2 regions of the Variovorax sp. PEI5 genome follow, and region 2 is predicted to be linked to the other one. Evidence: riboswitches for the same ligand, from Rfam matches in the RefSeq annotation. Region 2 holds a riboswitch; the other holds the start of a gene.
The links. Region 2 has a riboswitch for S-adenosylhomocysteine ahead of ahcY (adenosylhomocysteinase). Riboswitches for the same ligand answer to the same signal wherever they lie in the genome.
Positions count from the first base shown of each region.

Region 1: linked by a shared signal. The riboswitch ahead of metH (methionine synthase) and the one ahead of ahcY (adenosylhomocysteinase) in region 2 are both predicted to bind S-adenosylhomocysteine.

Region 1 is NZ_CM155257.1:2,826,422-2,830,835, reverse strand. Features, by position in the region: gene metH (methionine synthase) at 1-2,387, opposite strand, end outside; S-adenosyl-L-homocysteine riboswitch at 2,470-2,551, opposite strand; gene AC1MLT_RS13075 (DUF3830 family protein) at 2,598-3,023, opposite strand; gene AC1MLT_RS13070 (amidohydrolase family protein) at 3,082-4,414, opposite strand, start outside.
Region 2 is NZ_CM155257.1:2,224,379-2,228,792, reverse strand. Features, by position in the region: gene AC1MLT_RS10310 (peptide chain release factor 3) at 1-602, opposite strand, end outside; gene AC1MLT_RS10305 (hypothetical protein) at 704-1,147, opposite strand; gene AC1MLT_RS10300 (hypothetical protein) at 1,188-1,919, opposite strand; S-adenosyl-L-homocysteine riboswitch at 2,076-2,142, shown strand; gene ahcY (adenosylhomocysteinase) at 2,227-3,702, shown strand; gene AC1MLT_RS10290 (TlyA family RNA methyltransferase) at 3,815-4,414, shown strand, end outside.

The DNA.
Region 1 (4,414 bases), 600 kb from region 2:
CCCCAGAGGTCGGTGCGCACGCGATGGTGCAGGGCCTCGGCGAAGGCCTCGGCCAGCCGGTCGGCCAGTGCCTTGAGCATGATGGCCGAGTAGTCGTCGAGATCGTCGACGAAGTACTTCTCCTTCTTCTCCACGCCCAGGCCCGCCGTGACGGCGAACATGCCCACGTAGTCCTTCAGTCCGCTCGAGCGCGGCGCCACGAAGTCGGCCAGGCAGCGGCTCGGGCGCGGCACGCCTTCGATAACCGGCTTCTCGGTCTGCTGGCGCAGGCCGTGCCAGGTCAGCGCGACCTCGTTGCGCGTCTCGTCGGTGTAGAGCGCGATGTCGTCGTCGTCGACGCTGTTGGCCGGCCAGAAGCCGACGACGCCGCTGGCGCTGAGCCAGCGGCCCTCGATCAGGCGCTTGAGCATGCGCTGGCCGTCGGCGTAGACGCGCACGGCCTCGGTGCCGACCACCTCGTCCTTCAGGATGGCCGGGAACGGCCCGGCCAGGTCCCAGGTCTGGAAGAACGGGCCCCAGTCGATGTACTTGGCCAGCTCGGTGAGGTCGAAGTTGCGGAAGACGCGCCGGCCGATGAACTTCGGCACCGGCGGGACATAGCCGCTCCAGTCGATCGGCGTGCGGTTGGCGCGCGCCTTGGCCAGCGGCCACAGCGGCGTCTGCTTCTTGTTCGCGTGCTGCAGGCGCACCTTGTCGTAGTCGACGTTGAGCTCGTCGATGTACTTCGCGGCCTGGTCGGAAAGCAGCGACTGCGCCACGCTGACGCTGCGCGAGGCGTCGGGCACGTAGACCACCGGGCCCTCGTAGTGCGGCGCGATCTTGACGGCCGTGTGCACCCGGCTGGTGGTGGCGCCGCCGATCATCAGCGGGATCTTCCTGATGCGGAAATGGTCGTCGCGCTGCATCTCGCCGGCGACGTACTGCATCTCCTCCAGGCTCGGCGTGATGAGGCCGGAGAGGCCGACGATGTCCGCCCCCTCGACCTTGGCGCGCGCCAGGATCTCGTGGCAGGGCACCATCACGCCCATGTTCACGACCTCGAAGTTGTTGCACTGCAGGACCACCGTGACGATGTTCTTGCCGATGTCGTGGACGTCGCCCTTGACGGTGGCGATGACGATCTTGCCCTTGGTGCGCACGTCGCGGCCGGCGGCCTCGTCGCGCAGCTTCTCCTCCTCGATGTAGGGCAGCAGGTGGGCCACGGCCTGCTTCATGACCCGGGCCGACTTCACCACCTGGGGCAGGAACATCTTGCCGGCGCCGAACAGGTCGCCCACCACGTTCATGCCGTCCATGAGCGGGCCCTCGATGACGTGCAGCGGACGCCCGCCCCCGGCCAGGATGCCGCGATACGCCTCCTCGGTGTCCTCGACGATGAACTCGGTGATGCCATGGACCAGCGCGTGGCTGAGCCGGTCGCCCACGCTCACCGGCGCCTCGGGCGTGCCGCGCCAGTCGTTGCGCCGGCTCTCGTCCTTGGCACCGCTCTTGGCGGTCTCGGCCACCTCGACCAGGCGCTCGCCGGCATCGGCTCGGCGGTTGAGGATGACGTCCTCGACCCGCTCGCGCAGCACCGGCTCCAGGTCGTCGTAGACGCCCACCATGCCGGCGTTGACGATGCCCATGTCCATGCCGGCCTTGATGGCGTGATACAGGAACACGGTGTGGATCGCCTCGCGCACGGGATCGTTGCCACGAAAGCTGAAGCTGACGTTGCTGACGCCGCCCGAGACCTTGGCGCCGGGCAGGTTCTGCTTGATCCAGCGCGTGGCCTCGATGAAGTCGACCGCATAGTTGTCGTGCTCCTCGATGCCGGTGGCGACGGCGAAGATGTTGGGGTCGAAGATGATGTCCTCGGCCGGGAAGCCGATCTCGTCGACCAGGATGCGATAGGCGCGCTCGCAGATCTCGACCTTGCGCTCGTAGGTGTCGGCCTGGCCCTTCTCGTCGAAGGCCATCACGACCGCCGCGGCGCCATAGCGGCGCAGCAGCCGCGCCTGGTGGCGGAACTGGTCCTCGCCCTCCTTCATGCTGATCGAGTTGACGATGCCCTTGCCCTGGATGCAGCGCAGGCCGGCCTCGATGACCTCCCACTTGGAGCTGTCCACCATGATCGGCACGCGCGCGATGTCGGGCTCCGAGGCGATCAGGTTCAGGAAGCGCACCATCGCGGCCTTGCTGTCGAGCATGGCCTCGTCCATGTTGATGTCGATCACCTGGGCCCCGTTCTCCACCTGCTGGCGCGCGACGGCCAGGGCCTCCTCGAACTGGCCGTTCAGGATCATGCGCGCGAAGGCCTTGGAGCCGGTGACGTTGGTGCGCTCGCCGATGTTGACGAACAAGGTTCCCTCGCCGATCTGCACGGGTTCGAGACCCGACAGCTTCATCGCCGGGACGGCGGCGGTGGATGTGGCGGCGGAAGTGGCGGGGCTGGAGGACGACGGCATGGACTCACCTGGTTCGCGGAGGTTCAGGCGAGCGTCGTTGCAGGGGGGAACACGCCCGAGCCTGGCGGGGCGCGACGCGCTCCGCTGCAACGCTCCTCGGGGAGGCGCGATTTTAGGCGCATCGGCCCGGCCGACGCGCCGTGGGGCCGGTCAGGCGAGTTCGAACAGCACGTCCTGGGCGCCCTGCCACAGCACCCGCTCGCCGAGCGCGCGCAGCTGCTCGCGCCCCTCGACGATGGTGAGGAAATGGTTGCCGGCGAGCTGGCCCATCTTGCTGGAGAAGCTGCAGGCGCCATAGGCCAGGATGATCTCGGTCTCGCTGTAGCCGCCCGGATAGAACAGGATGTCGCCCACCGACGGGTGGCTGGTGTGGTTCTCGAAGCCGACCGGCGCGCCGTCGGCCTCCAGCCTGAACTCGCCCAGCGGCACCCAGCAGCCCTCGCCGCTCCAGCGCACGTGGATCAACTGCTGGCGGTAGGGCAGCAGCGAGAGGAACGCCGCCACGGTGCGCGGCGCGTCGGGATGGGTCAGGGCGATGAATTCGAGGCCGCCGGCGGTGATCTTGAGTCGGGTCATGGGGTCGATGGAGAGGAAAAAGGTCGGTCGGGAAGGACGGAGGACGGGGCGACGGGGTTCAGCCGCAGCAGCCGCCGAACAGGCCACGACGATAGAACGGCGCCAGGTCGTCGGCCAGCGCCCGGACATCCTCGCGCCAGGCGGCGTGGGCCGGATCGGCGGCCAGGGCGTGGCGGGTGCGCGCCAGCAGCTCGGCCTTCAGGGCCGGCTCGTCGATGCCCAGCACCCGGCCATGCTCGACGATCGCGCGCCCGCCGGCCAGCACCCGCGCGATGTGCGCGCCGTGGGCGCGTGCCAGCAGCAGGTCCAGCGGGTCGGTGTCGGCGAACAGGGCATCGTCGTCGAGCGCGTCCCAGTCCAGCAGCACGATGTCCGCCGGCTCGCCGGGCGCGATGCGGCCCTGCCCGCGCGCGGCCGCTCCGGCCACGCTGCGCGGCCCGTGACCGGCGCCGAAGGCCCACAGCTGGCGCGGCGTCATCGTGGTGTCGTAGCCCCAGCCGCGATGCAGCGCGAAGGCCAGCCGCAGCTCGCGCAGCGCGTCGTCGTCCTCGTCGAGGGCCAGGCCGTCGAGCCCCATGGCGACGCGGCAGCCCTGCCGCAGCATCTCCGGCAGCGGCGCGATGCCGGACTTCAGACCCAGGTTGGAACTGGTGTTGACCGCCAGCGTGACGCCGCGTTCGGCCAACAGCGCCAGTTCGTCCGGCCGCGCCCAGGTGCAGTGCGCCAGCGTGAGGCGCGGGCTCAGCAGGCCGATGTCGTCGAGGAAGCGGACGACGCCCCCGGGATGCGCGGCATCGGCCCAGTCGCGCTGGTAGCGCGTCTCCAGCAGGTGCATGTGCACGGGCCGCCCGGTGTCGGCCGAGGCCCGCGCGATGGCTTCGAGCAGCGGCGTGCTGCACCATTGCACCGCCGTCGGCCCGTACTGGACGGTGACGTGGTGGGCATGGCCCTCTTCCGCCACCATGGCGCAGACCTCGTCCACGAGCGCGAGCTGCGCGGCCGGCGCGACCGGCGGTGCCGCCAGCCGCTTGGCCACGGCGTCGCGGATGCCCGGCCTGAGCGCCGCCAGCACGGCCGCGTCGTCCGCGTAGCCGATGCCGTGGCGGTCGCGCATCGACACCGCGAAGCCGATGCGCACGCCGACGTCGCCTGCCGCGCGGGCCACGGCGCGGGCCTCGTCGACATAGGGCATGCCGCCCTGCACGCGCGTGTAATGGACCATCAGGTGCGTCACGCCATGGCGCGCCGAACGCGCGAAGGACGTGGCCGCGCACAGGTACGGATCCATGCCCGGCACCACGCCCAGGAACGGCAGCCAGCCCTCCAGCGGCTGGCCGAAGGCACCGAGCGTGGCGCTGCGGAAGGTGCGCGCGTGGTCGTGCGCGTTGGCC
Region 2 (4,414 bases):
GGCAGGCGCTCCTTGCCCGAGTCGAACACCGTCATGGTCTGCGTGCGCAGGTTCATGATGCCGCCGAAGCTCTTGCCCTGGCCCACCGGCCAGGTCATCGGCACGCAGGGCATGCCCAGCTCGCGCTCGATCTCGTCGAGGATGTCCAGCGGCTCGCGGACCTCGCGGTCCATCTTGTTGACGAAGGTGATGATGGGCGTGTCGCGCTGGCGGCAGACCTCGATCAGGCGCCGCGTCTGCGCTTCCACGCCGTTGGCCGCGTCGATCACCATCAGGGCCGAATCGACCGCCGTCAGCACGCGGTAGGTGTCCTCGGAAAAGTCCTTGTGGCCGGGCGTGTCCAGCAGGTTGATGACGTGCTCGCGATAGAGCATCTGCATCACCGACGAGGCCACCGAGATGCCACGCTGCTTCTCGATCTCCATCCAGTCGGAGGTGGCGTGGCGCGTCGCCTTGCGGGCCTTGACCGAGCCGGCGATCTGGATCGCGCCCGAGAACAGCAGCAGCTTCTCCGTCAGCGTGGTCTTGCCGGCGTCGGGGTGGGAGATGATCGCGAAGGTGCGGCGACGCTTGGTTTCTTCGAGGAATTTGTCGTTCGACATCGGGCAGGATTCAAGGGGGGAGGGGGCGGCCGGCACGACGCCGGCGGCGGAGGCGGGCGGGAGGCCGCGATGGCCGCTATTGTCCCTCAGGGCGTGCCGGCTCAGCCGCGCCGGAACTGCTTGCGCAGGAACGGCCGGTGGCGCGCGATGTGCGCCAGCTGCGCCTCGGCGATGGTGCCGCCGAGGTCGACGCCGTCGCCATTGAGCACGTCGTTGGCGAAGTCGAGCGCGCGCGCCACCACCTCGGCCTCGTCGACGCCCTGTTGCGCGGCGAGGTCCAGCGCGACACGCTTCATGGCGCGCTGCGACAGCATCCACATCGCGCCGAAGGAGTCCCAGGCGGCCGCGGCCTCCTTGAAGCGGTCGCGTTCGGCCAGGATCTGGTCGAGCGGCCGGGCCAGGATCTCCTCCAGCTGGCCGAGCCGGTCCATCAGCTGCGCGTTGCGCGCCTCGAGCGCCTGGCGCAACTCGTCCGCGCTGGGCGGCGGCGTGATGGAGCCATCGGGATTGGGCGTGGCGATGTGGAGCGTGTCGGTCAGCGTCATGGCCCTGATTCTCGCGTCGCCGGGGCCGCCTCCACGGTTCTCACATCGGCGGCACGAAGCCGTTGCGGCCGGCCAGCACGCGCACGGCGGTCGGCTGGCCGTTGCGTTCCTGCGCATTGACCAGCACCCGCGCGCCGGGCGTCAGCAGCGCGTCGGTCGCGGGCCGGAAGGTCACGACCGGCACGTCGCGCGGCACGATCACGGTCTTCTCGCCGCCCTTGTAGGCCAGGCGCAGCTGCTGACCGCCACGGCCCGAAGCCGGTGCCGCCGCGAGATCGGCGACGGTGGCGTTGGTCATGGTGCTGCGGGGTTCCAGGTCCCAGGGGAAATGCCCCTCGCCGGTGCCGCGCGCCTCGGCCGGGAACACCAGCACCTCGAGCGCGCGCTGCGTGCCGTCGGGCTGCGGCATGGCGGCGGTGCCGACATAGCTACCCTGCTTGATGTCGGCCAGCCGGATCGGATAGACCTCCGAGACCGGCAGGTCGGCCGCCCGCGCCATGCTCACGACCTCGCCGCCGCGATCCTTGACGATCAGCCGGGTGGCATCGACATAGACGACCGTGCCGCGCACGCGCACCGTGGGCGTCGCCGGGGTCGGGGGCGCCGGGGGCGCGGGCATCGCGCCCATGGGGACGGCCGGTCGGGCGGGCTGGCTCCAGGCCGCCTGCGGCAGGACCAGCAGGCTGGCCACGAGGCCGGCCGCGGCGAGCGGGGCGGCGGCGAACGAACGGAACAGCGGGCGGAGGAGGGCGGTGGTGTGCTTGCGCGTCATGGTGGAAGGCCTTGTCGAAGATTCGACCGCGCCGGGTGCCGCGATGGCCCCGGAACGCGTGTCGGATGCGACTCTAGGAGCGTCGCGACCGTCGCCCATGCAGGGATTCGAGCCGGTCCGGGGCAGGGCGAAACCGGTGCTGGGCTAAAATTCCGCCTCCGAGGAGCGTTGCAGCGCCATCAGGCGTGAGGCTCGGAACACATCGCAACCACGCTCATCCGCTGTCCATCGCGGTGAGTTCCGTCTCCGTCAGACGCACATCCCTCGATCCAGCGGCATCCGCAATCAGCCTTGGAGTGTCTTCCTCATGAGCGCCGTTCTCGAATCCCCGTCTTCCGTCTCCCCCGTGCTGCCCACCGCGGCCGCGTCCGCCCGGGCCGCCGACCAGGCCATCACCGACATCTCGCTCGCCGCCTGGGGCCGCAAGGAGATCCGCATCGCCGAGACCGAGATGCCCGGCCTGATGGCCATCCGCGAGGAATTCTCGGCCGCGCAGCCGCTCAAGGGCGCGCGCATCACCGGTTCGCTGCACATGACCATCCAGACGGCGGTGCTCATCGAGACGCTGCAGGCGCTCGGTGCCCAGGTGCGCTGGGCCTCCTGCAACATCTTCTCGACGCAGGACCACGCCGCCGCCGCCATCGCCGCGGCCGGCACGCCGGTGTTCGCCATCAAGGGCGAGTCGCTGGAGGACTACTGGGACTACACCCACCGCATCTTCGACTTCGGTGCCGAGGGCACGCCGGGCGAAGGCCCCAACATGATCCTGGACGATGGCGGCGACGCCACGCTGCTCATGCACCTGGGCCAGCGCGCCGAGCAGGACCTGTCGCTCATCGACACGCATTCGAGCGAGGAGGAACGCATCCTGTATGCCGCCATCCGCAAGAAGCTGGCCGAGGACCCGACCTGGTACAGCCGCAAGTCGGCCGAGATCATCGGCGTGACCGAGGAGACCACCACCGGCGTGCACCGCCTGAACGACATGTCGGCCAAGGGCCTGCTGAAGTTCCGCGCCATCAACGTCAACGACTCCGTCACCAAGAGCAAGTTCGACAACCTCTATGGCTGCCGCGAATCGCTGGTCGATGGCATCAAGCGCGCGACCGACGTGATGATCGCCGGCAAGGTGGCCGTCGTGGCCGGCTACGGCGACGTGGGCAAGGGCTCGGCGCAGGCGCTGCGCGCCCTCTCGGCCCAGGTCTGGGTGACCGAGATCGACCCCATCAACGCCCTGCAGGCCGCCATGGAAGGCTACAAGGTCGTGACCATGGAGTACGCCGCCGACAAGGCCGACATCTTCGTCACCACCACCGGCAACCGCGACGTCATCCGCCACGAGCACATGGTCGCCATGAAGGACCAGGCCATCGTCTGCAACATCGGCCACTTCGACAACGAGATCGACATCGCGTCGATCGAGAAGTACCAGTGGGAGGAGATCAAGCCGCAGGTCGACCATGTCGAGTTCCCCGACGGCAAGCGCATCATCCTGCTGGCCAAGGGCCGCCTGGTGAACCTGGGCTGCGGCACCGGCCATCCGAGCTTCGTGATGTCGTCGTCCTTCGCCAACCAGACGATCGCGCAGATCGAGCTGTTCACCAAGCCCGATGCCTACGAGTCCGGCAAGGTCTACGTGCTGCCCAAGCACCTCGACGAGAAGGTCGCACGCCTGCACCTGAAGAAGGTCGGCGCGATGCTGACCGAACTCAGCGATGCCCAGGCCGCCTACATCGGCGTGGACAAGGCCGGCCCGTACAAGGCGGACACCTACAGGTACTGAATGGCTCGCCCCCAGTCTTCGCGCACTGCGTGTCGCTTCGCCAACCCCCTGCCGGGGGCGACACCGGCGGCCGGGCGGAACCCGTTCCGCGGTGTTGCTGGCAGGAGCTGTCATGCGCGCTGATCAACTGTTGGTGGAGCGTGGACTGGCGGCGTCGCGGTCGCAGGCCGTGCGGCTGATCGCCGGCGGACTTCGCTGGCGCGACGCCGGCAGCACCGATGCCTGGCGCCCGGTCGGCAAGAACCGCGACGACATCCCCGAGACGGCCGAACTCGACCTGGCCGACGCGGCCGAGTCGCGTTTCGTCTCGCGCGGCGGGCTGAAGCTCGAAGGCGCGCTGGCCACCGCCGGCATCGACGCGCGCGGCCGCCACTGCCTGGACATCGGGCAGTCGACCGGTGGCTTCACCGACTGCCTGCTGCAGCACGGCGCGGCCCATGTGGTGGGCATCGACGTCGGCCACGGCCAGCTGCATGCGCGCATCCGCGAGGACGAGCGCGTCACGGCCATCGAGCGCGTCAATGCGCGCGCCCTGACGCGTGCCGATCTGCCGGAGGACGAACGCGCCGAGTTCGACCTCGTGGTGGGCGACCTGTCGTTCATCTCGCAGACGCTGGTGCTGCCCGCCGTCGTGCCCTTCCTCGCGCCCGGTGGCGACCTGCTGATGCTGGTCAAGCCCCAGTTCGAGCTGCAGCCGGGACAGGTCGGCAAG